Regions from separate parts of the Idiomarina abyssalis genome, predicted to be linked through region 2. Evidence: predicted binding sites of a transcription regulator. Region 2 holds the regulator's gene; the other holds the start of a gene.

Region 1 (11,427 bases), 770 kb from region 2:
TCGGCTTATTCCAATTCACAATACCTGCGCGAATATGTTTAAAAAAGTAACGATACGTTTGTTCATCGTCACAAAGCACACCGGCAGATAGGCCGTAACGTGTGTTGTTCGCTTCTTTGATGGCTTCATCAATATCTTTAAAGCGATACACTTTTAGTAACGGACCAAAATGCTCTTCATCCGGCAGGTTTTCAACGCCGGTAACATCGACGATGCCCGGGGTTACAAAACCTTTCTTTGAGTCAGCCAGCTTCATGCGCACTAATGACTTAGCGCCTTTATGCAGCAACTCATTTTGTGCATCGACCATTTCGCCCGCAGCTTTAGCAGAAATCATTGCGCCCATAAACGGCTGAGGGTCTGCTTCGTAGTCATCGACCAAAATGTTTTCAGTCACTTCAATTAAACGCTCAAGCACTGCCCGACCCTGTTCTGAGTCTTCAATGAACAAGCGGCGTGCACATGTGCAACGCTGACCTGAAGTAATAAAAGCCGACTGCACGATGTTATGAACCGCCGCATCAATGTCAGCAACGTTAGTAACCAGCAAGGGGTTATTACCGCCCATTTCCAACGCAAGAATTTTGTCTGGACGACCGCCAAATTGTTTGTGCAACAAGTGCCCTGTGTTTGATGAGCCGGTGAAGTACAAGCCATCAATTTGAGGGTGTGCCGATAATGCTTTACCGGTTTCAACTTCGCCCTGAACCAGGTTTAAAACGCCGGCTGGAATGCCTGCTTTTTCCCATAACTTAATGGTTTCCTGAGCAACCATTGGTGTGAGTTCACTTGGCTTAAACACTACCGTGTTACCGGCAATCAGTGCTGGTACAATGTGCCCGTTTGGCAAGTGTCCCGGAAAGTTATAAGGACCGTAGACGGCAACCACACCGTGTGGTTTATGACGAATAAAAGCTTTAGCCCCCGGCATTTCGTTTTCCACGGTACCCGTGCGCTCATGGTAAGCACGCTCAGAAATCGCGACTTTGCCCATCATAGCGCCCACTTCGGTACGGGTTTCCCACACAGGTTTGCCGGTTTCTTTTGCCATGACCTGCGCCAAGTGCTCTTTATTTTCTTCAAGTAGCGCTGAAAACTTTTTGCAGATGGCTAAGCGCTCTTCGACGCTGCGGCCCGCCCAGTCAGGAAAGGCTTTGCGAGCAGCCATTACCGCTTTTTCTACCTGAGCTTCACTGGCGGATTCACCGCTCCAGATAGCTTCATTACGGGCTGGATCAATTGATTTAAACAACTGACCTTCGCCTGCTTCCCAACAACCATCGATAAATTGAATACTGTTCGTCATACAAATACTCCTGCTTAGAGTGCAACAATGCGGGCTTCATCGCCGCTTTCTAAATGCATTGCCTGTGCTTGTTCTGTCGTCAATATGAGTTCTTCTGCGCCTTCTGGCAAAGAAAGCTTTGTCGCGCGGAAGTTCTTCAACTGCGTATTACACACAATATGAGGAACACCCTCACCTTCTGCTACCGAGTCGCGCACTGCTACCGGCACTAAACGGCTGTTACGCACACTGTTGAGATTACAAACTTCCGCTTCAACCGTTGGTCCGGCGTCAAAAATGTCCACAAAACCTCTGAAACGGAAACCTTCCGATTCCAACAGTTTAAGAGCCGGGCGCGTATTGTCGTGCACCTTTCCGACCACCGCTTGCGCTTCTTTACTCAACAAGTTGGTATAAATAGGGAAGCGAGGCATCAGCTCAGAAATAAAGACTTTATCGCCAATTCCGCTTAAGTAGTCGGCTTTTGGAAAGTCCATTGAGAAAAAGTTCTCTTCCAACCAGTTCCAAAATGGCGAGTCTCCATTTTCATCTGAGACGCCACGCATTTCGGCTATTACCCAGTCACTAAAGCGTTGCTTAAATTGCGCCAAAAACAACATGCGGAAACGTGACAATGTACGTCCGTTCATGTTGTGTCGGTAAGGTTCTCGCAAAAACAACGTGCATAGCTCGGAAACACCGGTGTAGTCATTACACAGAGTAAGAGTTTCCAGCGCATTATAGATATTGAGTTTCTCTGAATGATGCACAACTTTACCCAAACGGTAATGCCAGAAGGCTTCATTCAAACCCACCGCAGCTTCGATACCACTAACACCTGCAATAGTACCAGTTTCGGTATCTTCCATAACAAACAGGTAGCTTTCATCACCGGGTGTTTCAACGGTGTCTTTAGCAAAAGCTTTTTGCGCCGCATTGATACGACGCTCCAGCAGCGACTGGTCTACCGGTAAGGAAGTAAAACCATGACCGGACTCAATCGCGCACTGATATAACGCTTCGTAATCTGACGGCTTAATGGGTCTGATTAGCAACATAAAACAGCCTCAGTTATTGACCGACAACCTGAGCAACGGCTTTTTCAAAGCGCTGCAGGCCTTCTTTTACGTCTTCTTCAGAAATAACAAGTGACGGGGTAAAGCGCACGACATTAGCGCCGGCAATTAAAACCATTACGCCATGCTCCTGGCCCGCTAATAGGAAGTCGCGTGCGCGTCCTTCGTATTCTTTATTCATTGCCGCACCAAGCAATAGACCCTGGCCACGAATTTCGCTAAACACGTTATATTTTTCGTTAATTGCCGCCAGCTGCTCTTTAAACCACTGCTCGCGTTGCTTAACGCCATCCAGAGTTTCTTTGGTATTAACAATATCGAACACCGCTTCTGACACAGCACAAGCCAGCGGGTTTCCGCCGTAAGTACTGCCATGTGTACCTGGTTTAAGATGCTCTGCAATTTCAGTTGTTGTTAGCATAGCGCCAATAGGGAAACCGCCGCCCAATGCTTTCGCTGACGTCAGAATGTCCGGTGTAACACCCAACTGCTCATAAGCATAAAGGCTACCGGTACGGCCAAAACCCGTTTGCACTTCATCAAAAATGAGCAACGCGTTGTTCTGGTCACAAAGTTCACGTACCGCTTTCACAAACTCCACGTCAGGGCTAACCACGCCACCTTCACCTTGCAGCGGTTCCATCATGACAGCACAAGTGTCATCAGAAATCAGCGCCTTTAGCGCATCAATATTGTTGTAATCAACATGATCAACACCGCCAGGTTTCGGTCCAAAACCATCAGAGTATGCTGGTTGACCACCAACAGTTACCGTAAAGAAAGTACGCCCGTGGAAGCCTTTAGTGAAAGCAATGATTTTTTGTTTATGTTCGCCGTGCTTTTCAATCGCCCAGCGACGCGCCAGTTTTAATGCCGCTTCGTTGGCTTCAGCGCCTGAGTTAGCGTAGTAAACACGATCAGCAAAAGTTGCCTCGGTCAGCTTTTTCGCCAGACGAATTGCCGGCTCGTTCGTAAACACATTACTTAAATGCCAAAGCTTCTGGCTCTGTTCCTGCAGAGCTGACACCATCGCCGGGTGGCAATGACCAAGACAGTTCACAGCAATACCGCCTGCAAAGTCAACGTATTCACGACCGTCCTGGTCCCATACCCGGGCGCCTTCGCCCTTTACCGGGATCATTGATGCAGGGTTATAGTTGGGAACCATTACGTCATTAAACATTTCACGGTTTACTGTCATATTGTCTGCCATTACTCTCGTCCTTATCGCCTTAGCGAGTTAACAAAGGTGTCAACAAATTCATTTCTCAAAGTAGCCCGCTATTATGCCAAAATTTGTTCACTTTGTCTGTGATAATTCCGTTATAAATCGCTTAAAACGGGGCTTTACGCTTTTCTTGCATCAGATACGAATAGTTATGCTAATGCATGCAGAAAGAATGAATCTTTAGTCATAATTTTTTCTCAAGATAACTTGTTAAACACCTTGTAACATTTACCTACGCAAAATTGCATTGCTTTTTATTAGTACTTACCTTAGCCTGAAGTTTATTGAATGAATGCTCGGCGACAGAGAATACTATGGACAATCAGACCCCAACTCTGGAATCCCCGTCTCAACCACAGCTAAAGCTGGCTTACTTACGTCCAGGCGATATGATTGATGTAGAGTTTGCGTCCGCAGCGAAAGTACGCACAAAACTCCAGCTGGTCGGTTTTGACACCGGCAAATACCTTTTATTAAAACAGCCCAACCCCCGTACCGAAGGGAGCTACTCAGATGTTTTATTTGAGGGTAACCCGGTTATTGTCCGATTGGTTTTAGAGGGAGAGACTGGCGAGTGTATTGCGTTTAAAACGAAAATTAGAGCGGTAACTAACTTCCCGTTCAGGTTGTTGTACTTAGAATACCCTGAGCAAGTTGAGAACAGGGCGTTAAGAGCGCAAAAGCGAGTACGCACCCACATTCCGGTTGATGTCACTGCGGACAATAGCCAGGCAAGCACTAAGAAAAAGCTCGCCAGTGGCGTCATTGTCGATATCTCTTCCGCCGGATGCAGGATCGTTTTTAAAGCCACGCCCAATGAAGCCGGTAATGTTACTCATATGAATATTAAGGTGGGCATTGGTTCTGGCGCGCATAAAGAAGCACTGAGCCTTTCAGGCCAAATTATGAACCAACGCAAAGAACGAGGGATGATCAGTGTTGGAGTCCGCTTCACCGACGATGAAGCCCATATTAATAATGTATTCGACCATCTGTTGATAGACACAGAGTTTGAGTGTTAACGCTTTACTCCGGCACAACAATAGGCGGTCGCTTTAAACTCACATTATTTAAGCGCGCAATGGTGTCTGCTGTTATCGAGTACTTATTCAACAGGTGTTTACCTTCTTCCAGGCTGGCTAAGTCCACTTCTCTTAACATTCTGAATTCACAATAGGCGTTTGCCTGCGCCAGAGCTTGCGCGTAATCAGATTCATTCTCTGCGGTCTGACTTTGAGTGAAAGCTAACAGGTGTTTACTGACAGGAACGCGTTTCAACCCCCAGCCTTCAGCCACCAGGTAACTGACGTCTTTGTCCTTCTCTAACATTAAGTCGCGTAAAAAGCGCTCATCCGGAGTCAGTTTTACAATCGTATTATGCCGCTCAGGTGATTTATCGTTCACGCTTTGCATCGCAAATTCACGTTGCACGTCGTCGAATAAGCGAAGATACAGTTTGGTTAACGCTATCTTCCCAAGCTCATGGAACATGCCAATAGTATAAGCAAGTACCGGATCCCGCAGCTTACGCTCTACCGCAATGTTATGCGCTGCAATAGCCGTCCCCAAAGAGTGTTCCCAAATTTTACGACGGAACAACATGAAAGGTTGTGCAGCCGGAGGCAGCCAGTTTTGCATGATGTATGCGGGCGCTAACAGTCGCAGGTTTTCGGTGCCCACAAAACTCATGGCAACACGTAAATTATCAATTTTTACCTGCTTGTTGCGATCGATAAAAGGAGGTTGATTGACCGTTCGAAGCAACCCTGTGTGAAACCAGTCCATACCTTGCACCACTGACTCAATGCGACGCATAGAAGCGGCTTTCAGACTTAAGGTATCCAGTAGCTCTGGCAGTTTCTCAGGAAGCGGTATCAAACGTTCGCGAATGTAATCGCCGTCATCTATCGTTTTCAATGCGCGGTGGTAGATCTCTTCATGCAGTTCGTCAGAAATACGGTCAGCATAACGTTGGCGCGCCTGGGCCTTACGGTCACGTTCTTCATAGTTCAGACGCTCCACTTCCAGCAGTTTACGTAACTGCTCTTTGTCTTCCTCGTCGGTACCGTCAGCCTTTGAACGAGCTTTGCGCGCAAACGGAAAACTTATCAAATAGTTGATAAAACGTTTTTCTAAACGCAGGGCCGGGTCATTACTGCCGCCTTCCGTGGTACCCGCAAAAAAGTGGAACATATTACCTCTATATTAACTGAACTGCGGCAGCATTATGTTGAATAAATTCCACAAATGCTACTTACTGATTATCGTATATAACGTAAAAAATTCGCTAACAAATTATGGCCCTGAGCTGTCATTACCGACTCTGGGTGGAACTGTACGCCAAATAAAGGTAAGTCCTTATGCCTTATTGCCATAATCTCCATCACTCCCCGCTCGCTCTCTGTATCGGCATCAATTAAGAAATCTGTTGGCAAACTGGCGGGGCAAACTACCAAGGAATGGTAGCGCGTAACTTCAAGAGGGTTATCTAACTGTTGGAACAGTCCGTTACCGTTGTGTCGAATAACCGATGTTTTTCCATGCATCACTTTTTCGGCGCGAACAACTTTGGCACCAAATACCTGAGCTAATGCCTGGTGCCCAAGGCAAACGCCCAGTATCGGAAGCTTCTTTCCAAAGTGTTGAATAGCGGCCAAAGACACGCCGGACTCGTTGGGTGTGCAAGGTCCGGGAGATATCACAAGAGCTTTCGGAGAGAGTTCTTCAATGCCCGGAACTGTTATTTCATTGTTACGAAAAACAACAACATCTTCCCCCAATTCACGGAAATAGCGAGCCAGGTTGTGAGTAAATGAGTCGAAGTTATCAATTAGTACGATCATGCTACTGAGGCAACCGCTCGTCCAGCCAGGTTTTATAATGCACGGGTCTTGCAAAGTAAAAACCTTGCAATAAATCAGCACCATTTTCGCCAAGCAATTTAACTTGCTCGGCGGTTTCTACCCCCTCAGCTACCGAGGAAACCGACAAAGAACGAGCCATGTTTAACATTGCCATTAGCAAGCCCATGTGCTTTTCATTCACTTCCGCGAGCTGAACAAATTCTCTGTCTATTTTTAATTCAGTAATGGGTAACTGCTGAATCCTCAATAAATTAGAGTAGCCGGTACCAAAGTCATCAATTGAAAACACAACGCCCAGCTCAGCAAGACGGGCCATAGTTTGCTGCACTTTCTCGGCATCAGCTAAAAGCAGGTTTTCAGTAATTTCCATGGTCAACTGGTTCAGTGGTGCATCATACTCCGCAAAAATCTGCTGTACGGTTTCCACATAGTCACTTTGCAAAAACTCAACCGGGCTCACATTAACCGCGATATTGTCATCCAGCCCCTGTGTTTTTAATTTGTTCAGTGTAAAGGCTACCTGCTGCAGTAATTCTCTGGCCATTGGAATAATAAGCTGTAAGCGTTCTGCTACCGGAATAAACTGAGCGGGGGAAACGAGCTCACCGTTCTCATTACGCCAACGCATCAAAGCTTCTGCGCCACGAATAACGCCCTGGGTATCGACTTTCGACTGAAGCCAACATTCAAATTGCCTTTTCCCCAGTGCCGCTCGCAAGGCAACCTCGGTTTTCGCGTCGGCAACAACGGACTCGGATATTTCCGCTTCGTAAACCGCAATTTGGTCACGCCCGTTATGACGCGCATTAGAGGTGGCTGTATCAGCCAGAGACAGTAGCTCGGATGCATTCTCATCGCCGCCGCTTAAACCGACCCCAATACTTGCCGTTAAATAGTGTGTCTGAAATTTCGTTTTAAAGGGCTCACGCAGAGCGTCATGCAGTTTCCTGATAACCTCGAGGCCAGCCTGCGTAGAGTCACGCATGACTCCCACCCAAAACCTGTCTCCAAGGTCTCTTGCTATCCAGCCCGAGTCTCCAATAGTCTCTCTCAGTCTTTGCGCGATTAACTGAATAACACGATCACCTTCTTCGTGCCCATGTATAGTATTTACTCGGTTAAAATAGTCCATATTAACCGCAGCAACGACTATCGCCCGGTTACTCTCCAGGCGTTTTTCTACCAAATCGAGAAAGCGATGGCGATTCGGCAAACCCGTTTGCTCATCAAAGTTGGCCAGATACTCCAGCTTACGCGCGTTCTCTTTTTGCTCGGTAATGTCTCGTATAACACCTATATACTGAGCTTCTCCGGCACGGCTTACCTCGGTTATGGCTAAATCGATGGGAAATACTTCACCATTTTTACGTTTGCCCTGAACCTCTCGACCAATGCCGATAATACGCGCCCGACCCGTCTCCTGATAAGCTTCAATATAACGATCATGCTCCCTGGCGTAGGGCTCAGGCATGAGCATACTGACATTATTACCTTTAACTTCAGCTTCACTGTATCCAAACATCCGCTCCGCCGGAGCACTAAAGTTAGTAATGATACCTTTGCTATCAATTGTAATAACGGCGTCAATTAAATTATCCAGAGTACTGCGAAGCGCGCTTGTCTGTTCCTGCAATTGCTGCAGCCGGTGTTTTTTTTCAGTTACATCCTGAATCGCACCAAACAGAACCGTCTCACCGCTTTCTAACTGCTTAGTCACTCCGGTAATGGTCACCCAGTGGATATGACCAGCGGTGTCTTCCAGACAACTCTCTGCCGACCAGCTTCTATTGAACTCCAGACTCTGTGCAACAAGCTGTTTTATGTTTTCCCGGTACTCAGGTAAATGAAACGCCATCGCTTTTTCATAATTAATGGGCTCATTGTCGGTTATACCGTGAATCTCTCTTAACTGGCGGCTCCAATATAGGTGTTCCGTCGCCGGTTCGTACCAAAAGCTACCAATGTTAGCCATGGTCTCGACGCTGGTTAACAATTCTTGTTCGCGCTGTTCCGGAGACTCACTCACCATAATGACAATTACCCAGGGTAAGGTACAAAACCTACCGCTTTATAAACATCTGACAAAGTTTTTGCTGAGGCTTCACGTGCTTTATCAGCACCTTGCTTCATAACTTGCTGCAAGAACGCCTGATCATTACGCATTTCGTGATATCGCTGCTGAATAGGCTCAAGCATAGCAACCACTGATTCCGCTACATCGACTTTTAAATGTCCGTACATTTTGTCTTCATATTCCGGAACCAGTTCGTCAATTGATTTACCGGTAGCTGCGGACATAATGCTGAGTAAATTTGAAACGCCAGGCTTCTCCTCAGGATTAAAGTAAATGCGTGCCTGTTCATCGGAGTCGGTAACGGCTTTCTTTATTTTCTTCAGAATTTTCTTCGGCTCTTCCAGTAAGCCAACAAAGTTATTTGGATTGTCGTCCGACTTTGACATTTTCTTAGTCGGCTCCTGCAGCGACATGACCCGCGCGCCCACTTTTGGAATCATTGGTTCTGGAATGGTGAAAATATCGCCGTACAGATTATTAAAGCGCTCGGCCACATTGCGTGTCATTTCCAAGTGCTGCTTCTGGTCATCACCAACCGGTACTTCGTTTGCCTGATACAACAGAATGTCTGCCGCCATTAGTGCCGGGTAGGTAAACAGTCCCGCATTAATATTATTAGCGTGACGCTGAGACTTATCTTTAAACTGCGTCATGCGGTTGAGCTCACCCATTTGTGTGTAGCAATTGAGAACCCAGGCCAGCTGAGTATGTTCTGGAACATGCGACTGGATGAAAACGGTACTTTTCTCCGGGTCCAGGCCGCAGGCTAAATACAAAGCCAGGCCATCCAGTGTTGCCTGCTGCAGTTTTTCAGGTTCCTGGCGCACGGTAATTGCGTGCTGATCAACCAGCATGAACTTGCAGTCGTGAGTATCCTGCATATTCACCCACTGACGTAGTGCGCCAATGTAATTACCAATAGACAACTGCCCTGACGGCTGACAACCACTTAATACAATTGGTTTAGACATTCTTATTCCTCTACGAACCTGTTACCGCAGCGATTTCATCGCGCATTGTCTGGATGACACTGGCGTAATCATCCGTATTAAAAATAGCTGAACCCGCAACGAACATATCCGCGCCAGCTTCCGCAATTTCACCAATATTTGAAACCTTAACTCCACCGTCGACTTCCAGACGGATATCACGACCGCTCTCTTCTATACGTTTACGCACAGCTCTCAACTTATCCAGAGTTGAAGGAATAAATGACTGCCCTCCAAAGCCCGGATTTACTGACATCAGCAAAATCACATCGACTTTATCCATTACATGATCAAGGTAGTGCAGCGGCGTCGCAGGGTTTAGAACCAACCCAGCCTGACAACCACTTTCATGGATGAGCTGCAAAGTCCTATCAACGTGATCGGAAGCTTCTGGGTGGAAAGTAATAATGGAAGCACCGGCTTCTGCAAAGTCAGGAATAATCCGATCAACAGGCTTCACCATCAAATGTACGTCGATGGGCGCTTTGATACCGTAGTCTCTCAGCGCTTTACAAACCATAGGCCCGATAGTCAGGTTAGGGACATAATGATTATCCATAACGTCAAAATGTACAACATCGGCACCTGCACTTAATACCGCATCTACCTCTTCACCTAAACGGGCGAAGTCTGCCGACAGTATAGATGGCGCAATTAGTGGTTTCATCGTTCGTTTTCCCGACCTTGATTAAAAAAGAGCGTTATTGTAGCAGTTAACCCCGGACAAAAAAATTCGCATCGATGACTAGAATTTTTACAAAATCGCTGATAAATTGGTCAATCTAGATTTTGGAGAGGCTTTATGCGACTACTCACAATGATTACTTCACTGGCATTAGCTGCGTTTACCGCATTTGCTTTGGTGAGCCCGTCGTCTCTTATGGCCCAACAAAATGCTACCCAAAAATGCCAACAACTTATGACTGAATCCGAACAAAACAGTAATTCAACTCAGTGCCAATTAGCAGCAGAGCAAGTTACCTGGTTTAGTTGGTTAACCGGTGACAGTCGTTCGGTACAGTTCCACTTTTTCGATTTGGTTGAGTTAATCTCAAGCTCAAGCGATAGCAGCAAAAAACGTTACCAAAACGAATACACCGATTAATGTCAGATTCTTCCGATAACAAAGCACCTAAGCTCGGCATTGTCAGTATGGTTGTAAGTGTCCTGGCTGCGTTTCTGGGTGTGCAAACTGAAAAAAACCGCCAACGCGACTTCCAGCACGGAAGCCCCAAAGCCTACATAATCATTGGCGTTATTCTTACCATTTTGTTTGTACTTGGTTTAGTTGGCCTCGTTAATATTGTGATGGCGAACGTAGCCTGACGTAAATAACACCAGGCTACGGCATGACACTTCATTTACGCAGCTTTAATGCCGCTATGTCTTAGCAACGGCTCGACGCTGGGTTCGCGACCACGAAATTCCTGAAATAAGTCAGCAGCTTTACGACTGCCGCCGCGCTCCAGAATAACTTGCAGGAAGTCGCGCCCGGTTGCGGCACTGAAAATGCCTTCTTCTTCAAAGCGTGCGAATGCATCTGACGACAATACTTCCGCCCATTTGTAGCTGTAGTACCCCGCAGCATAACCACCGGCAAAGATATGACCAAAGCTGTGCTGGAACCGATTGTACTCCGGCGGAATACGTACAGAGGTCTGCTCGCGAACTTCACTCAAAATTTCGCTAATATGCGCGCCTTTGCTTTCATCAAACTCGTGGTGAATGCGCATATCAAACAGCGAAAACTCTAACTGACGCATCATTTGCATCGCCGACTGGTAGTTACGTGCCGCCAGCATTTTATCCAGCAGTTCCTGTGGTAATGGTTCGCCGGTTTCATAATGACCAGAAATAAGCGCCAGTGCCTCCGGCTCCCAACACCAGTTCTCTAAAAACTGACTTGGCAGC
Region 2 (11,427 bases):
CTTTCCTGCCAGTTTTCAGGCAAAGTAAGGACTATAGGCGTTTCGGTTTTTGCCCATTCACCCTGCTTCTGGACGACGCCTCGTTCATTAAGAAAATCAACCAGTTGTGGTGCGTTTTCTTCACCTTCAATAGTAATTTCAATGTCGGCTTTATCGGTCAGTTGCGTAATCAGAAAAAAGAATGCCACGGCCATTAACAGTGGTCCGAAAAAAGCATAAGACATAGCTGCCAGAACGGAACGCTTGTCTCGAATTGCATCACGAAATTCTTTTTTCCATACAGAGGTTAATGCACTCATCAGGCTGCTATCCCCTCGTCAGTACCAATTATCTTCACGAAGGCATCTTCCAGTTGTGGCTCGCCTGTCATGTCGCACAGCTCTTGTGGGGTTCCTTCTGCGGCAACTTTGCCGTTTGCCATAACCACCACGCGGTCACAAAGTGCTGCAACTTCCTGCATTACGTGGCTGGAAAACAGAATGCAGGTACCCTGCGCACGCTGCTCGCGCAGCACGTCTCGTAAAATACGGGTACTCATTACGTCCAGTCCGCGGCTGGGCTCATCAAGAATCAAGTGCTTAGGGCTATGCACCAGTGCCTGTGCCAACGCTACTTTCATTCTCTGGCCTTGCGAAAAACCGGCTGTACGTCTGTCGGCCAACTCTTTGATGTCGAGCTTTTCTATCACTTGTTCGACAGCTTGCTTTTGCTTGCTACCGGTAAGACCGTGAAGTCCGGCGAAGTAAGCCACTTGCTCACGTACCGTCAAACGCTCGTAAAGACCGAATTTGTCGGGAAATATGCCCAGATTACGGCGGGCATCAATGGGGTTCTGATTCGCATCGACACCTTCAATTTCAGCTTTACCGGTATCGGCCTGCAGTAATCCGTAAATAATACGCAAACAAGTGGTTTTACCGGCGCCATTAGGGCCAAGGAGCCCGGTAATTTCACCGTCTTTTGCCTGAAACGAGAGCGAATCCAGCGCTTGCACATTTTTAAATGTTTTTGTTAGTGCATCTACGTTTATCATCCCTTATAGCCCCGCTGCATTTTGGTTCAGTACGAAAGGCTTAAGACTCTGCTTAGTTAAGCAACTGCCATCTATATTTTCGATTGAGCCCTGCTCAATAAAATCCGCAACAAGTTGATTCGCACATGTATGGCTGGCAATGGTATGGCCTGCGTTTGGCGCAACTAAGTGCTTACTGTTGGGCAAAGTCCGGTGTGCAATCTCTCCCCATTCAGGCGGTGTTACCGGATCTAACTCACCGGATAATAACAATACCGGTTTGTCGCTAACGACAGGATCAGACCAGTAACCAGGTACACTCGATGAGCGCCAACCCGCACACATATCAACAAAGGCGTCGCCGGTGCGACTGCCAATAAATTGATTGTCGCCGTCTTGCTCAAGCAGCTCTGGTGTGGCTCGTGGTAGGTCTTCAGAACAGACGACCGACAACATCAACCCCAAATAGATACTGCTTTGAGACATGGTGCCGCCCATGAGTCCAAGAATGGCATGGTAGTCTCCTGCCGCGGCAGAATGGATAGCATAAGGTAAAAGCTGACGAGTATTCGGGTGGTATAAAGCCACTCGCATAATGGAACTGAAACGTCCTGGTGTTAGTTTAATTTCGAGAGGCTCGAAGGACAAAGGATCACGTGTTTCCAATAAGATATTCTGAGCTTCAAGTTCAGCCATCACCTCATAATATTCTTGTTCAAGCTTTGGAAATTTCTCACGGCACGCAGTTTGTTCTGTGCAGTCTTCTAACATGGCATTAAATGCGTCAGCACCATGTTGACCAAAAGGACCAATAACAACCTGAGGTGGTGCAATTGCATCTAAAGTAGCGGTACGAACTGAGCCTGGAGCTTCACGCAAATAAGTAAGCCCTACCCGGGTGCCGTATGATCCGCCATACAAATTCAGTTGCTCAATTCCTAAATGTTCACGTACCCGTTCGAAGTCTTTTACCGCATTAACGGTGTGATATTGCGTTGTATCAGTATTAGGGTATTGCTTCAGGCATTCACGGCTCAACTCTGCAAGGTCTTGCTCATCGTCAGCGCGAATGAGTTCATCTGGCCGCTCGATATCGCATTTCAACGGATGACTTTTCCCTGTGCCGCGTTGATCGATTAAGAGAATATCCCGCTTCTGGCGCACTCCCTCAAACATTCGCGCTATCATTGGCGCAAGCTCTGTCGCCGCCTGCCCGGGCCCGCCTGCGAGAATAAGCATTGGATCAGCCTTGGCGCCTTCCTGAACTGCCGGCAGTACAGCGTAATAAATGCCGATATGCTTGCCTTCAGGCTGGTCATAATTTTCCGGAACTGACACCGTTCCACAATGCAATTGTTCCTGCACGCCGGGAAGATAACAGCTTGCAGCTTCGGTTGTTTTTGTCTGTGCCAAACTGCTCAGCGGAGCTAACCCCAATAACAGTACCGGCAAAGCTAGTGCCATCCATTGTTTCATAACGATTCCGTTTGTTTGCGTAACGGATCTATTGTCGTAGAGAACGGGGAAGAATTACAAGGTAAGTTACTGATTGAATTGTTAGAAGATGTAAAAAAGCCCGCAAACAGCGTTTGCGGGCTCTTGAAATACGCAATAAGTCTTTTAATTAAAAGCCAGCGCGTTCTTTAATTGCCTGAGCGATGGCAGTGTCGCCATGACCGTTAGACTGAGCCCACTCGTAGTCGCCTGAGCTTTGCAGTTCATCTACTGACAGACGACCAACGATGAAGCTACCAATTTCTTGTGAGCCGTTCGCCATTGCGAATTGCAGTAAGCTTTGTCCATTACACTGGATGCCGCTGTAGATATCACGTACACGGACACGAGAGTCACGCAGTTTCTTACGCATACGCATGGTGTCGTCACCTTGTACGTATGTGCACAAGCTCAAAGCTAATTCATTTGCTTCTGCGCTTTTTGAGAATGTTGCGCCTGTCGCTGCAACAGCAGCCATCAAGGTGCCTAATACAATCGCTTTCATGTAAAACCCCATCACAAGATTGTTCAAAAATTCATCAGGGATGATACTACGAACTCAAGCCTGCTGCAATGGCCTAAAATTGTTGTAAGTTACTGAATTTATAACTTCTTATTAACGTTTCCTGTCGAAAATAAGGGTACTGAAGTTATGTGAATTACGCTCGTCGGCGGCAAAGTTTTGCCGCTCTACCTCTTGCCAATCAGCGACTTGGAGATAGTCGGGAAAATAGGTATCGCCCTCAACATTTAGATCTATTTTAGTAACATATAGGCGGTCTGCGAGCGGTAAAAATTTTTCATAAATTTTTCCTCCACCAATGACCATAAGTTCATCAACCGGCCCTGCAGCCGCAATAGCTTGTTGCACACCAGATACCCAGATGACCTGACTGTCCTGATTTTCCGAACGATCCGTTCGACGGCTTAGAACGATATTTTTGCGCCCGGGTAAAGGTCGGCCAATTGATTCAAAGGTTCGTCGACCCATAACAATTGGCTTACCCAAAGTAATTTTTTTGAAATACTGCAACTCATCCGGAAGATGCCATGGCATTTTATTGTCTTTGCCGATAACCCGGTTATCTGCCATTGCAACCACAAGTGAGATTTTCATTCGGCGATACCCTTAATACGTAGCCTGACGTTTACGCCAGGAAACAATATCCCACCTGACATAAATGTCAGGCTACTTCTGATAAATAACTTCGACGTCGTGATCGTCATCATCGTCGTCGTCTTCGTCATCCTGCTCTTCTTCCAGCACTTCTTCGTGGTAGGTATCCCACATAAACTCAACTGGATCGGCTTCTTCCTGTTGTTCCGTGCTAGGTGCAGGTAAGGTCTCAAGGTACGAGATAACCTCACGACAAAGAGCATCACTGCCGCGTCCTTCTAACGCCGCAATTTGGAATACCGGGCCGTCCCAGTCCAGCGCTTTAACCAGCTCATCAACTTTTTCCTGAACTTCTTCGTCCAGCAGTAAGTCGACTTTATTGATGACCAGCCAGCGCGGTTTTTCTGCCAGTTTAGGACTGTATTTTTCCAGTTCATTGATGATGATACGTGCCTGCTCTGCAGGGTCGGTCTCATCAAAAGGTGCTAAGTCCACCAAATGCAGCAGTAAACGACAACGCTCCAGGTGTTTCAGGAAGCGAATACCCAGGCCAGCGCCTTCAGCGGCACCTTCGATAAGACCCGGGATATCGGCAATAACGAAACTTTGATGTGGTGCCGGACGCACAACCCCCAAATTAGGTATTAACGTGGTAAAGGGGTAGTCCGCTACTTTAGGACGCGCCGCTGAAACCGAACGAATAAAGGTCGATTTACCGGCGTTTGGCATACCCAGTAAGCCCACGTCGGCCAGCAACATGAGTTCAAGCTTTAATGAGCGTACTTCACCCGGAGTACCATCGGTTTTCTGCCGAGGAGCACGGTTCACACTGCTTTTAAAACGTGTATTACCTAAACCATGGAAGCCGCCTTTGGCGACCATTAACCGCTGACCATGTTGCGTCAAATCGCCAAGAACTTCGCCGGTGTCGACGTCGGTAGCGCGAGTACCCGGAGGAACCGGCAGCACAATATCGCTACCGCGTTTACCCGTACAGTTTTTACCCATACCATTTTGCCCACGCTCCGCTTTATGGAAGCGCTCAAAACGATAGTCGATAAGGGTATTCAGGTTTTCATCGGCTTGCAGGTAGACATCGCCACCATCGCCGCCGTCACCACCGTCGGGACCACCTTTGGGAATGTACTTCTCGCGACGGAAACTGATACAACCATTACCGCCGTCACCCGCATCTACGCGGACTTCTACTTCATCAACGAATTTCATCGCAATTTGCTACTTATCACTTAGAGAATACTGTGCAAAATTCTAGCACATATGAAAAAGCCCCGCCGTAAGGCAGGGCTTTCAGAACCGAAACTTTTCAGTTTATGTTCACGTTATTAGTCAGTAATAACGCTCACAAATTTACGGTTTTTGCTGCCCTTCACTTCAAAAGACACTTTGCCTTCTGAGGTTGCAAACAATGTATGGTCTTTACCAATACCTACGTTCGCTCCCGCGTGGAACTTAGTACCACGTTGACGAACCAGGATGTTGCCTGCTAATACAGACTCACCACCGAAGCGCTTAACACCGAGACGTTTACTCTCTGAGTCGCGACCGTTTTTAGTAGAACCACCAGCCTTTTTATGTGCCATGTCGTTACTCCTTAATTAGCTGTTGATACCAGTGATTTTCACTTCCGTGAACCACTGACGATGGCCTTGTTGACGACGAGAGTGCTTACGACGACGGAACTTAACGATTTTAATTTTATCGCCACGACCGTGATCAATCACTTCCGCTTTCACTTTACCACCGGATACGAACGGAGCACCGATGTTTACATCGTTGCCGTCAGAAACCATCAAAACCTGGTCGAATTCAACTACATCACCGGTAGCTGCTTCCAGTTTTTCCAGGCGGACGATTTGGCCTTCAGACACACGGTGCTGCTTACCGCCACTTTGGAATACTGCGTACATATTATTCTCCACAACCCTATTGGGCATCCAAATTCAAATCAGGGCGCGAATTGTACGTAATCCCGCCAGCGATCGCAACCCTTTATTTGAACTTAAAGGCTACGCCATCTGCCGCGCTTTGAGTTTCCGCGCCGCCTTAAATAGTGTACCATCCCTTTTCCGTTAAATTTTGTAAATAAACAGATATCTATGATGGATATGCAGTCCATTAACGCATTAGCCAAAGACGATATGCTTGGCGTAAATGCTTTAATAGGTGAACAACTTCAATCGGATGTTGCCTTAATTAACCAGTTAGGCCTCTATATTGTCAACAGTGGTGGTAAACGCTTACGCCCACTGCTTGCCATATTAGCTTGCCGAGCCCTGGGTTATGAAGGTAACGACCACCGCAAACTAGCGACAATTATCGAGTTTATTCATACCGCGACCCTGCTGCACGACGATGTCGTCGACGAGTCGGAGCTTCGCCGTGGACGTAAAACCGCTAATGCGGTGTTCGGTAATGAAGCCAGCGTGCTGGTGGGTGACTTCCTTTATACCCGCGCTTTTCAGCTAATGGTCGATTTAGACTCACTGCGGATTCTGCGGATTTTAGCGGATGCCACCAACGTTATTTCTGAAGGTGAAGTACTGCAGTTAATGAACTGTAACGACCCCGATACCTCAGAAGCCAGCTACTTCAATGTCATTTACGGAAAAACCGCCAAGCTGTTTGAAGCCGCAACTGAGCTGGCCGGCGTATTAACCGCACAGGACGAAAAAGTAACGCAGCAACTGGCCGATTACGGTCGTTACCTGGGTACCGCGTTTCAGTTGGTGGACGATTTACTGGATTACACCGCCGACAGCGAATCTATGGGCAAAAATGCCGGTGATGACTTAGCAGAAGGTAAGCCCACACTGCCGTTGTTATACGCCATGTGGCACGGCAACGAAACCGAGCAAAAGCTGATTCGCGAAGCCATTGAACAAGGCGACGGACGTGAGCACTTACAAACCGTGCTTACGGCTATGGAACGAACGGGAGCTTTGCAATACACCCGCGATAAAGCTTTAGAAGCCGCCGAACAAGCGCGCCAGTCATTAAGCGATCTCCCGGACTCCGACTACAAACAAGCCCTTCTCACCCTAACCCACCTGGCAGTGGACCGGGTGGCGTAAGAAATGTCTTGGGGGGGCAGGCTGTTGGCTTGCTTCGCTTGAGCATTGAAGGTTTCTATGGCGGAGACGCTACGAGCTCATCCATGAGGGCTTGACGAAGGCCATCCATGGCCTTCGACACTCCGCCATAGAAACCTTCAACACTCGTAACGCTCACAATCCAACAGCCTGCCCCTTTTAACCATCTTCTAGCCTGATAATTAAAAAGCTAACACTGTGTATCAATTGGAACATTTGAGCGTACATCTAGCTGGAAAAATATTGGGGAAGATCAGTATTGGCGAAAAGTCATTGCGGGTTATCTGGAGGTAGCCTGATATTCACATCAGGTGGAAAGTCCAAACATAGCTCCTGACTACATACCTTTCAGCAAGTAGCATGCAGATATTGGGGTTGGTCAGTATTGGCGATACGCCATTGCGGGTTATCTGGAGAAAGTGTGCAGCGCCAAGGATGGCGCTGCCCAAGCCTTACAGGGACGTACTTGCAGGCGTCTTTCGAAAGATAACCTGCAATGGCCAGCCAATGCTGGCCTGCCCCAATATTTTCAAGAGCGGATTACTGAAAGCTTAGCTGGCGAAGTCGATGCCTTTTTGGATGTCGCCTTTCAGGCCGTCGAGCATTTCGTCCATGCATTTTTGTTCAAAGGCACTAAGTTTGCCGTAAGACAGAATTTCTTCGGCGCCATTTTTGCCTAAGCGTACTGGCTGTGCGAAGAACTTAGCGTTGTCGCCTGGGCCTTCTACGTAAGTGCACTCAATAGTGTCCTGACCTTGCAGGCCTTTCAGCAATGACAATGCAAAGCGTGCTGCTGCCTGACCCATAGAAAGGGTTGCTGAACCGCCGCCGGCTTTTGCTTCAACGACTTCAGTACCTGCGTTCTGGATACGGTGAGTTAAGTCTTTGATTTCTTGCTCAGTAAACTCAACGCCTTCAACTTGTGACAGCAATGGCAGAATGGTTGTGCCGCTGTGGCCACCAATAACTGGCACGTTTACGTTTTCAGGGTTCAGACCACGTAGCTCGCCAACGAATGCTTCTGAACGGATAACGTCCAGAGTAGTAACACCGAACAGTTTACGCTTGTCGTAGCAGCCTGCTTTTTTCAGGACTTCGGCAGCAATTGGTACTGTGGTGTTTACCGGGTTGGTGATGATTCCAACACAAGCGTCAGGGCAGTTGTCTGCAACGCCTTGTACTAAGTTTTTAACGATGCCGGCGTTCATGTTGAACAGGTCAGAGCGATCCATACCTGGCTTACGAGGTACGCCGGCAGGAATTAATACGATGTCGCTGCCAACTAATGCTGACGCAAGATCATCTTTACCGAAGCCTGTTACTTTCACGTCGGTAGGGATATGACTTAAGTCAACCGCTACACCTGGAACTACTGGCGCAACGTCATACAGCGATAATTCTGAACCTGCTGGTAACTGGGTTTTCAGAAGTAATGACAATGCCTGGCCGATACCACCGGCCGCACCTAATACGGCTACTTTCATCTCAGACTCCGTTTTTGTTAGTCAATTTTAACTGCATAAAAATGCAGAATTTGGCGCAAAACTGTACTCCAATATCACTAAAAATACAACTTTGCGCGGTACACATTCAGCACTCGAATAGCGCATCTATATGCAGTACACTGGGGATTATTATAGCATGTAACCAGTATAGGAATTGAACTCTCTCATGGTGCAAGACACGTTACTCGAAGCTTTTAAAACCCTTCTTCGCGAAGAGCGTTATGGCTCACAGGGAGAAATTGTTAATGCCTTGAAAGACGAGGGCTTTGATAACATTAGCCAGTCTAAAGTCTCGCGCATGTTGAGTAAGCAAGGCGCGGTTCGTACCCGCAATGCAAAGCAGGAAATGGTGTACTGCTTACCGCCCGACTTAGCGGTGCCTTCCACTAAGGCACCATTAAGCCAGCTTGTACTGGATATTCAGCACAATGATGTCATGGTGATTATTCGCACCAGCCCGGGGGCGGCTCAGTTGATTGCCCGCTTGCTTGATTCGGTGGGTAAAAAAGAAGGTGTGCTTGGTACGATAGCCGGCGACGACACTATTTTTATCGCACCACTTAAGGTTGCTGATATCGACTTTACTCTGAAAAAGGTTCGGGAGTTATTTGCCAGTCAGGCGGTATTACCTTCTTCCTGATCCGCTACTTCTTTGTTGTCTTCCATAAAACGCATTGAAGGAACAAAAAAGCCGCAGTTGGATACCGCTTGCGAATAATCCAGTAAGGGGTCGTAGGCCCCTTGTTCGTCGGCGTAATATCGATTTTTAAGCCACTGCACCACCATTTTCGGTGTGTGACTAAAATACATAGCGAGCAGCCCCTGTTCGCGCAGGTCACCCCAGGGCATATTCTGCCGCAGTAAAGGAATGGGTTGTTCATTGCCGTCCACTAGACGACTTTTGGCTGCATGTGTAACACCTTCAATTTTAGCTTCGGATAAACGTTCGCCTGAGACTTTTTCACGCCCCATGAGTTGCTCTTGTTTTTCCGGGCCCAGGTAGTCCCAGCGGCGTAAGTCGTGACGAAACTTTTGTACGAACAAATAACTGCCATCCACAAAGTCGGCATCGTCTTTTTCTTCTACTAATGCCACCTTACGTTTGCTCATGCCTCTGGGGTTGTCAGGCGCATCGATAAAACCGGTCAAGTCGCGGCCGTCGAGATAACGGAAGGAACGAATTTGCTCGACCACTTCAATGTCATAACCAAACCATTCAATTAATGTGCGCCCGGCAAGGTAGTTAGCGTCGAAGCGGTCACAACGAATTTGAATGATGAGATCATAAGGGTGCCTTGGTGCTTCCCGGTCGCCGTCGGAAAGTTCGGGGAAAGCCTGCAAGTGAAGTGGCTTCTTGTGTGGGTAAAGAATGTCCCAGTAATCGGCGCCTATGCCGACAAAGCCTGTTAACATGGCTTCTGAGAAGCGGGCGTCAAGATCGCGTAAAATGGCTGGAAAGCGAGCCAGTTTACGGCGTAAACTTTCAACGTCGTCGCTCATGACATGACAAAACAACGTCAGACCATGCAGATTAGGTTCCGCGTAGACTCCTGACTGAGCTTTATCCACCCTATTCTCCCGTTTAACTGTTATTTTTGTGTGTTCGTTCTATTCGCTTTTACATTAAATAGCGCACGAGGCATTATAGAATGCCTGTATTCGTTATGACACCGCAAGGAAAAATCATGCGCAATCTGATACTTATTTTTGGTTTGCTTGGACTGACTGCCTGTGCGAGCACGGCAGACAATCAAACTCAGCGTAGCAGTGCTCAACAACAGACTCCGGCTGCTGAGTTTCATCAGTTGGCTGACACTATCTGGGAAGGACTGAATGAGTCCAGCGAAACCGAGCTGACCGATATGTCACCGGAAGCCTTAGAGCAACGTTACCAACAACGCTTTGAGTGGCTTGAACAGCTGAACGCCGTTAACCTTAACGAGCTAAGCCGGGATGACCAGATAAACCATGCAATGATTCACTACACCTTAAAGAACAAGGTCGATGAGTACCGCTTTAATGCGCACTATATGCCATTGACCGCAGAAGGTAGCTTTCACAGCTCTTTAGCTTTCATGCCTTCTTATACGTCATTTTCATCGGCGGAAGACTACCAGAATTACATAGCAAAACTGCGCTCAATTCCTCGTTACATGGAGCAGCAGACTCATTGGTTGCGTAAAGCGATTGAAGAAGGTTACACCCAGCCTGCAGCCGCTATGGCCGGTTTTGAAGAAAGTATACTGGCTTACATTGTGCAGGATGCTAAAGACAGCGTTTACTTCTCTCCTTTTGCACACCAGCCGGGCTTTGTTGATAGCGAACAATGGGAGCAACTTAAAAGCGATGCATTAACCGCTATTGATGACCAGGTGATGCCAGCTTACGACGACTACTTTACCTTTATGGTTACCGAGTACTTGCCGAGTGCACGTGAAAGCATTGGTGCCAGCGAGCTACCCAATGGGGACGACTTTTATCAGAACCGTATTAAGCATTACACCACGCTGAATATGACCGCTGACGAAATTCATGAAATTGGTCTGCAGGAAGTTGCTCGCATTCGCGGTGAAATGCTGGAAGCCATTGAAGCAACCGGCTTCGATGGTGACTTTGACGAGTTTGTTGAGTTTTTACGTACCGACGACCAGTTCTATCCGGAAACAGCAGAAGAGTTGCTACAGTACGCAGCCTGGATAGCGAAGAAAATGGACGGTGAACTGCCTAAGCTTTTCAAAACCCTGCCGCGTAAACCTTATGGCATAGCTCCGGTTCCGGCTGAGATAGCACCGAAATACACAACCGGCCGCTATTCAGGTACCAACCGCGATGACCGCGCTGGTTTTTATTGGGTGAATACCTACGCGTTAGACCGCCGTCCGCTTTACCAGATGGAAGCGCTGACGCTGCACGAAGCGGTACCGGGTCATCATTTACAAAACGCGATTGCGGGTGAGTTAGAAGACTTGCCGGAATACCGTCAGCAGACCTACATTTCAGCTTTCGGTGAAGGCTGGGGTCTGTATTCTGAGTACTTAGGGCTGGAAGCGGGTTTTTATGAAGACCCTTACAGCAACTTTGGACGTTTAAGCTATGAAATGTGGCGGGCGGCACGCTTAGTGGTGGATACGGGTATGCATGCCAAAGGCTGGAGTCGTGAACGCGCAATGGACTTTATGGCCAACAACA

The links. Region 2 encodes ArgR, which controls arginine synthesis, uptake and breakdown. Its sites were predicted from a motif close to ANTGAATANNTATTCANT; they were not measured.
Region 1: K5X84_RS11015 (aspartate aminotransferase family protein) is a predicted target of ArgR. The motif match lies at 3,761-3,778, and genes of this name have one in related genera.

What each region holds. Positions count from the first base shown of each region.
Region 1 is NZ_CP081832.1:2,284,630-2,296,056, forward strand. It holds gene astD (succinylglutamate-semialdehyde dehydrogenase) at 1-1,306, opposite strand, end outside; gene astA (arginine N-succinyltransferase) at 1,321-2,343, opposite strand; gene K5X84_RS11015 (aspartate aminotransferase family protein) at 2,357-3,562, opposite strand; gene K5X84_RS11020 (flagellar brake domain-containing protein) at 3,904-4,611, shown strand; gene K5X84_RS11025 (HDOD domain-containing protein) at 4,616-5,782, opposite strand; gene K5X84_RS11030 (anthranilate synthase component II) at 5,851-6,432, opposite strand; gene K5X84_RS11035 (putative bifunctional diguanylate cyclase/phosphodiesterase) at 6,434-8,482, opposite strand; gene trpS (tryptophan--tRNA ligase) at 8,491-9,498, opposite strand; gene rpe (ribulose-phosphate 3-epimerase) at 9,509-10,183, opposite strand; gene K5X84_RS11050 (hypothetical protein) at 10,319-10,621, shown strand; gene K5X84_RS11055 (DUF2970 domain-containing protein) at 10,621-10,842, shown strand; gene prlC (oligopeptidase A) at 10,878-11,427, opposite strand, start outside.
Region 2 is NZ_CP081832.1:448,547-459,973, reverse strand. It holds gene K5X84_RS02270 (ABC transporter permease) at 1-299, opposite strand, end outside; gene K5X84_RS02265 (ATP-binding cassette domain-containing protein) at 299-1,033, opposite strand; gene K5X84_RS02260 (alpha/beta hydrolase) at 1,037-2,488, opposite strand; gene K5X84_RS02255 (DUF3718 domain-containing protein) at 2,637-3,011, opposite strand; gene folA (type 3 dihydrofolate reductase) at 3,123-3,623, opposite strand; gene cgtA (Obg family GTPase CgtA) at 3,696-4,850, opposite strand; gene rpmA (50S ribosomal protein L27) at 4,967-5,224, opposite strand; gene rplU (50S ribosomal protein L21) at 5,240-5,551, opposite strand; gene ispB (octaprenyl diphosphate synthase) at 5,744-6,715, shown strand; gene mdh (malate dehydrogenase) at 7,285-8,217, opposite strand; gene argR (transcriptional regulator ArgR) at 8,405-8,878, shown strand; gene K5X84_RS02215 (Dyp-type peroxidase) at 8,854-9,807, opposite strand; gene K5X84_RS02210 (DUF885 domain-containing protein) at 9,924-11,427, shown strand, end outside.